3 regions of the Glutamicibacter sp. genome follow, and region 1 is predicted to be linked to each of the others. Evidence: riboswitches for the same ligand, from Rfam matches in the RefSeq annotation. Region 1 holds a riboswitch; each other region holds the start of a gene.
What was found. Region 1 has a riboswitch for S-adenosylmethionine ahead of ACRDT3_RS14210 (methionine ABC transporter ATP-binding protein). Riboswitches for the same ligand answer to the same signal wherever they lie in the genome.

Region 1 (2,258 bases):
CCGAGCACCATGCCGCTGTTGAGGTAGCCCATCAGCTGGTCGGTGTAGTTCTCGATGTACCACCCATTGCGCAACAGCACGTAGTCGATGCCGGATCCGGCAAGCAGGCGCTCGGTGGCGATGTGCTCGTCGGCGAGCTTCATGCCGCCGGTCAGGGCGTTGGCAATGGAGGTGTAGGCGATCAGCGAGACATCCATGTGCTTGGCTGCGTTGATGACGTTCTCGTGCTGGGCGACGCGCTGGCCTACTTTGCTGGCCGAGATCAGCAGCAGCTTGTCTACGCCTTCGAGTGCGGACACCAGAGTTGGCTGGGCGTTGTAATCGGCAACGCGGGTTTCCAAGCCTTTGCCCGCCAGCGGTTCCAGCTTCTGCTCGGAGCGGCCAATGGCGACCAGGTCAGCGGCATTCGCCCCACGAGCCAGCAATGCGTCGATGACTAGATTTCCAAGCTGTCCGGTGGCACCGGTAATTGCGATCTTCATGAGGTCCTCTCGTTGGTCTGCAATCCACTACAACCATCGAAGGCATCGCCGAATTCCCCACCCATGATTGCTGGGGAAAGTCAGCGAGCGGGGGCAGAACTCCAAAGGTTCCGTCATAGAAGGGAAAAGTAGCGAAATATGTCAGATTGCTACGTGGATTGTTGCGCGATTTCCATGTGGAACCGGCCGGACTATGACTTGATGACGCCGATTGAAGTAACGCTTGCCGGCCTGCGGGCATGGACTACAGACTTGAATTGTTCGGCTCGTACAACCGAACACACACCATCCAGAGCGACTGAGAGATCTGGCTCAACGACGTCGCAGCAACCACCCGAAAGGGAGCGGTGCTACAGCCAGGACCGATGGAGTACTTTCACTTCGCGACGGAAAATCTGTGGATCACAGATGATTCTCGCGAGGTACGCTCCGCACAACCACGCACCAAGGGAGCGATGATGATTCGTCTTGAAAACGTAACGACCGCTTTTGGCAAGAGCAAAGATCAATTCACAGCCGTCAAGGATGTCTCACTGGAAATCCAGGCCGGAACCATCCACGGAATTATCGGATTTTCCGGTGCCGGCAAATCAACGCTGTTGCGCAATATCAATTTGCTGCAGCGTCCCACGTCGGGCCAGGTCATCGTGGACGGCGTCGAGCTGACCGGGCTCAGTGAAGGAGACCTGCGAAAGCAGCGCCACGAAATCGGGATGATTTTCCAGCACTTCAACCTGCTTAACAATCGCACCGCGCAACAGAATGTCGAGCTGAATCTGAAGTTCGCCGGTGTTCCGAAAAAGCAACGCCGTGAACGCGCGCTGGAAGCGCTGTCCATTGTAGACCTCGCTGACAAGGCCACCGCCTATCCTGGACAGCTTTCGGGCGGCCAGAAACAGCGCATCGCCATTGCCCGCGCGCTGGTCACCGAACCCAAGGTCCTGCTGTGCGATGAGCCAACCAGTGCCGTGGATCCAAGAACGACAACCTCGGTGCTGCAGTACCTCAGCGACATCAACGCCAGCCTTGGCATCACCACCGTCATCGTCACCCACGAGATGAACGTCATTAAAGCCATTGCCGACAAGGTTTCGGTCATGGAAGACGGAGCGGTAGTCGAAGAGTTCGCCTTGAGCTCGCTGCAAGAACCAAGCTTTGAACCGACGACGCCAATCGGCCGCTACCTGATCAGTGACGAAATCACGCTGACCCGCCAGCCCAAGCAGGCCCAAGCCCTCGCTGCCACCGTAGCCCGCGTATAGAGAACCTGGATTACCAATGAACTTCACGACAGTAGTGCTAGCCACGAGCAACGGCAGCGCAGCAGCTTTCAACCTTGACCGCATCATCGAACTTGCCCCGGAAATCTGGGTGGCCATGGCGCAGACCTTTGCGATGCTGCTGGTCTCCATCCCGATCGCGATTCTCCTGGGAACCCCGCTGGGTATTTGGCTGTACTCAATGTCTCCCAACGGTTTGCGCCCACGTCCGCGACTGCACCGAATCGTTGACGGGCTGGTCAATACGATCCGTTCCTTCCCATTCCTCATACTGCTGATCGCCATCATCCCGTTCACCCGATTTGTTGTGGGAACCACCATCGGCACCGCGGCGGTTATCGTGCCGCTGACCATCAATGCGATCCCCTATTTCGCCCGCTTTGTGGAGCAGAACATCAGCCAGCTTGGCAATGGCGTTGTCGAAGCAGCGCAGGCCATGGGCGCCACCCGGGGGCAGATCATCCGCGAAGTGCTGTTGACCGAAGCCAAGCCCGCA
Region 2 (2,258 bases), on a different contig from region 1:
TCGTCCACATCATGGGTCACCATGAGTACCGTGGTGGGGAACGATGCGTGAATCGAGAGCAGCAGGTCCTGCATCTTCAAGCGGGTCAGGGCATCGAGCGCGCCGAAGGGCTCATCGAGAAGCAATACACCCGGGCGGCGGGCCAGTGCGCGAGCCAGCGAAACACGCTGGGCCATGCCTCCGGAGATCTCGCGCGGGCGCAGGCTGGCTGCATGGCTTAGCCCGGTCAGTTCGATCAATTCATCGATCAGCGCGTCACCGGAGCGCTTATCGGTTCCCGGCGCCAGGCCCAGTGAAATGTTCTGGCGAACCGAACGCCATGGCAGCAGCCGGGGCTCCTGGAAAGCAACGGCGCATAGCTCGTTGATGCCGTTGACCTCGCTGGCGCCGGTGCGGATGGCACCGGTAGAGGGGTGGTCCAAGCCCGAGACTGAACGCAGCAGCGTGGATTTTCCGCAGCCGCTGGCTCCAAGAATTGCCACAACTTGGCCCGCTGGAATTCGCAGGTTGATATCGGCTAGGACGGTGCGGCTTTCCTTCTTGGTGGTGAAGGTCCGGGACACGTTGCTGAACTGCACGTCCAGGGCACTTGAAGCTGAGGCGGCTGAAGCTGCCTCGGGCGCTGCAATGGTAAGAGCCATGTTCATCTCCATCGGTCCTGGCGGTAGCACCGGCCTGCGGAGCAAGAGCTCCGAAGGTGGTTGCTGCGGCGTCAAAGAGCCAGATCTCTCGGCCGCTCGGGATGGTTACTCATCTATTACAACGAGTCGAACGATTTGAACGCAAATCTCGCGTAATATGAAAAAATCTTCGACAACTACGTCACATTGCCCAGAAATTTCGTTATTTATTTTATTGAAGGTCGGTTTGGTCGACATTAGGCAAAACTTTGCAACTCATCTTCGGCAGGACGGGGGGTAGGCTGTGAAATTTGAGGATGGGCCCTTCGGGTTCTGAGGCGAAATGTGACTTCGTGGCTTGGAAACACCGGAATATTACCGTTACAAATGAATCACGACCCATCCAGAGCGGCTGAGAGATCTGGCTCCACGACGCCGCAGCAACCACCCGAAGAGCGGGACGGTGCTACCGCCAGGACCGATGGAAAGAATTGAGAACCCTGATGCCTATTGGTGAATCGCACAATGCCCTCGGGCTGGACTTCAATCAGCTCAGTGACCCTTCGCAGGTCACCGCGCTGGACCTGGACAAGTTTGAAGAACAGCTGCCGACTAGGCAATTGCTGAAAATCACCCCCGGACCAAGCGCGGACGAGCAGTACGACCGGCTGGCCGAAATCTTCCGCCCCGTTTTTGCGCAGATCGCCGCGACCGCCAAGGACCGCGACCTTAACCGCGTGCTTCCATTCGAGCAGGTAGGCCTGCTGAATCGCGAGCGTTTCGGCGCGCTGCGCCTTTCCGTTGCCGACGGGGGCTATGGTGCACGGCTGGTGGATGTCTTCCGCTTGCTCATCGAGCTTTCCGAGGCGGACTCCCACGTAGGCCAGCTGTGGCGCGCGCATATCGCATTCGTTGAGAACGTCTTGGCGCTGGATGACGAAGAACTGCGCAAGAAGTGGGTCGCTCGCATCGCTGCCGGGCAGATTATCGGCAACGCCTACACCGAACGCGGCGGCAACGCCCTGGGCACCTTGAACACCAAGGCCAGCGTCTTGGATGGACGCTGGGTGATCGACGGCGAAAAGTACTACTGCACCGGCACCATTTTCGCCGACTGGACCACCGTTGCAGTGGCCCACCCGGAGCTCGCCGGCCGCCAGATCGCTGTGGTCTCCACCCAGCGCAGCGGCGTCAAGATCCTCGACGACTGGGATGGATTCGGCCAAGGGCTCACCGGAACCGGTACCACCGAATTCCACCAGGTCCCGGTGGATTGCTTCATGCCGCAGCAGACCAATGACTCCGAAGCGGCGATCTTCCAGCTGGTGCTCATGGCCGTGCAGGCCGGCATCGCCCGCGCCGCACTGAACGACCTGCGCAGCGCGGTGCAGGCGCGCACGCGCATCTTCACCACCGGAACTGGGGTGCCGGTATACCAGGAACCCCAGGTCCTCCAGCTGGTGGGCGAAGTTTCCGCGGAGTCCTTCGCGGCCGATTCCGTGGTGATCGGCGCAGTCCTTGAAGTTGAAGCCGCCTTGGGCGATCCGGGACTGAACGACGAGGAACGCTACGCAGTATGCGAGCTGGCCGCCAACCGCGCGCAAACCGTGGTGCAGCCACTGGTCATCGGCGTGACCA
Region 3 (2,258 bases), on a different contig from region 1:
ATTCAATAAAGGCCGCCAGTTCCTTGGTGACCGGTTCAGCGAACTGGGCCAACCCGATTTCCTTGGTCTTCGGCAGGGGGCTGGAAGCATAGGCCAGCAAGGTCGGCGGGGTGCCTATCGGCAAGAGGTAGATGTGCTCTTCGCTCGGTCCGCGCAGCTTCCCTTCCATGCTCAGGCCATGTTCACCGCGCCGCACATCCACGTGGGCCATGGCCGGTTGCTCGCTGAACTCCACCGGAACCTTGGCCGAGGAACCGCCGTTGACGATCTGCACTCCTGCTTCACGCAGGGCTTCGAATGCATCCAGCAGGTCCTGGCCTGGCAGATCCATCAGGGAGATCCAGTCCTTGGGGTCCCACGAATGGCGGTAGCTATCTTGTTCAACATGTTCACGCAGCCGGTCCAGTTCAACGATCGCTCGACGCTGCTTCTTTGAGAAGCGCGTATCAAAGGCAACATTGCGCCAGCTGACCCCGGTCTGGATCCAGGGGCTCTTGGTGCCTCGGCGGGCCGGACGCGCCTGCAAGGTCAGCGCGTCCTCGCCGCCGTAGCGGGGTTCGCTGACCACCTTGAGGATCAGTCCCAGCGGTTCCTCGGCGGCCAGCGGCTCATCGGAAATAACTGGAAGGAGACGGTCAAGGGTACGTTCCCACTGCGGCTTGCTATTGCGTTTCCATGCGTAAGGATCCACCCCGGAGTCTGAGACGAAGAAGCCCTGGTCTTCTTCGGTGGTGACCTCAATGAGCAAGGCAGCGACATCTTCACAGGACTGGGCGCCCGGATGCTTGCTGCAGAAGCTGGTGAAGCTGATATTGCCGCGGTTGATTTCCAGCTCGACCATCACCGATTCGCGCAGCACCATTGCGGAAATGCGGGAATATCCCGGCTTCATGTCCCGGTGGACGATCTCCACTTTTCCGGAATCGCACAGGAACTGGCCCAGGTTGTATTCGGATTCGGTCACCAAAGTCTGGGCCGCAGAAAGTGTCAGCTGGAATTCCATACTCGCCGTTCATTGATCGTGCAGTGGGCGCCCGAGAGCTAGATTCCATCTTAGCGATCCCGCAGGCAAGATGCCCGGTGACGAAAAGTTACCTCTGCCCTTTACGCGCTGGCCCCGCAACCGATAGAAATGAACCACTGAATCACGAGTTCCACTCTTTGAGCCCTGGCTGAGTGGACGGCAACCCTCCTGCGTCATGGTGCGGGGTGCCCCAGGTGAAGATTCGACGCATCTTGAGCGCCAAGGTGCGTAAGCGATGGCGCCCCTTGCGCCAGAAAGGGGATCAATTCCTCATGTCTAATGCAGCATCAACCCTGACCGTATCCGAAAACCGCGCACAACGCCTGCAAGAAGCCGGCCAAGGGTGGGGCGAACGAATTTCGGCTGCCCCGCAAAACGCCAAATTGACCTTCACCGTCGAGGGCGAGGGCTTCGATTCGGTAGCGAGCAACATTGTCTCGGGCAAGCACACTTTCCAGGTCGACGAGCCAGCGGCCCTGGGCGGCAACGACGTGGCCGCAAGCCCCGTGGAATACGCCCTCGGCGCGCTCATCTCCTGCCAGGTTGTGGTCTACCGCTTGTACGCGCAGAACCTCGGCATCCAGGTGGACGAGGTGAAGATCCAGGCCAATGGCCACCTCGATGTCCGCGGCCTCTTCGGCATCGACAAGTCCATCCGCCCGGGCTTCTCGTCGGTGGATCTGGACGTTCAGATTGCCGGCCCGGAATCGGCCGAACGCTATGAAGAACTGCGTCAGGCAGTGGACGCCCATTGCCCGGTGCTGGATCTGTTCGCCAATCCGGTACCGGTGACCACCGCGGTGAGCATCGCCGAGGCCAGCTAGGCTCCGCAAACGATGCATCTGCACCGGGGCCTGCCCTCAGCCCCCGGTGCAGGTGCCATAGCCTCCACCGACAAAGTCGAAGGCGATTTCCCAATCGTAGGAAACTTCCGGTGAACTCCAACCGCCCGGACCCAGTGCCTGGACGCTGATGCTGCCCTGGTAGTTAGCGTTCCAGCCTCCGTTGACGCCCCAGACGGCAGCGGTGGCGGAAGCCGGCAGCTCAACGGTGGTGTTCGCTGGCAGGAATTCATAGCCTTCCGAGGTAGTCCCGGACTGCCATTCGGCCGGCACCACGCCATCCACGTGGACGGTGACCAGATAACCGGTTGCCTCCAGGCCCGAATCTGCCGGAGCCAGCCGCAACAGGTTCGGTGCCGAATTCCGTCCTTGGCAAGTGGTCTCCGGGCTTT

Region 2: it holds a riboswitch for S-adenosylmethionine, as region 1 does, so the genes downstream of both, ACRDT3_RS15985 (acyl-CoA dehydrogenase family protein) here and ACRDT3_RS14210 (methionine ABC transporter ATP-binding protein) in region 1, are expected to answer to the same signal.
Region 3: it holds a riboswitch for S-adenosylmethionine, as region 1 does, so the genes downstream of both, ACRDT3_RS15000 (OsmC family protein) here and ACRDT3_RS14210 (methionine ABC transporter ATP-binding protein) in region 1, are expected to answer to the same signal.

Annotation. Positions count from the first base shown of each region.
Region 1 is NZ_JBOGEG010000026.1:51,279-53,536, reverse strand. Features, by position in the region: gene ACRDT3_RS14215 (NAD(P)H-binding protein) at 1-482, opposite strand, end outside; SAM riboswitch class I at 765-854, shown strand; gene ACRDT3_RS14210 (methionine ABC transporter ATP-binding protein) at 938-1,744, shown strand; gene ACRDT3_RS14205 (methionine ABC transporter permease) at 1,761-2,258, shown strand, end outside.
Region 2 is NZ_JBOGEG010000035.1:35,002-37,259, forward strand. Features, by position in the region: gene ACRDT3_RS15980 (ABC transporter ATP-binding protein) at 1-641, opposite strand, end outside; SAM riboswitch class I at 647-749, opposite strand; SAM riboswitch class I at 1,017-1,108, shown strand; gene ACRDT3_RS15985 (acyl-CoA dehydrogenase family protein) at 1,124-2,258, shown strand, end outside.
Region 3 is NZ_JBOGEG010000030.1:15,017-17,274, reverse strand. Features, by position in the region: gene ACRDT3_RS15005 (DEAD/DEAH box helicase) at 1-1,003, opposite strand, end outside; SAM riboswitch class IV at 1,144-1,265, shown strand; gene ACRDT3_RS15000 (OsmC family protein) at 1,297-1,848, shown strand; gene ACRDT3_RS14995 (hypothetical protein) at 1,885-2,258, opposite strand, start outside.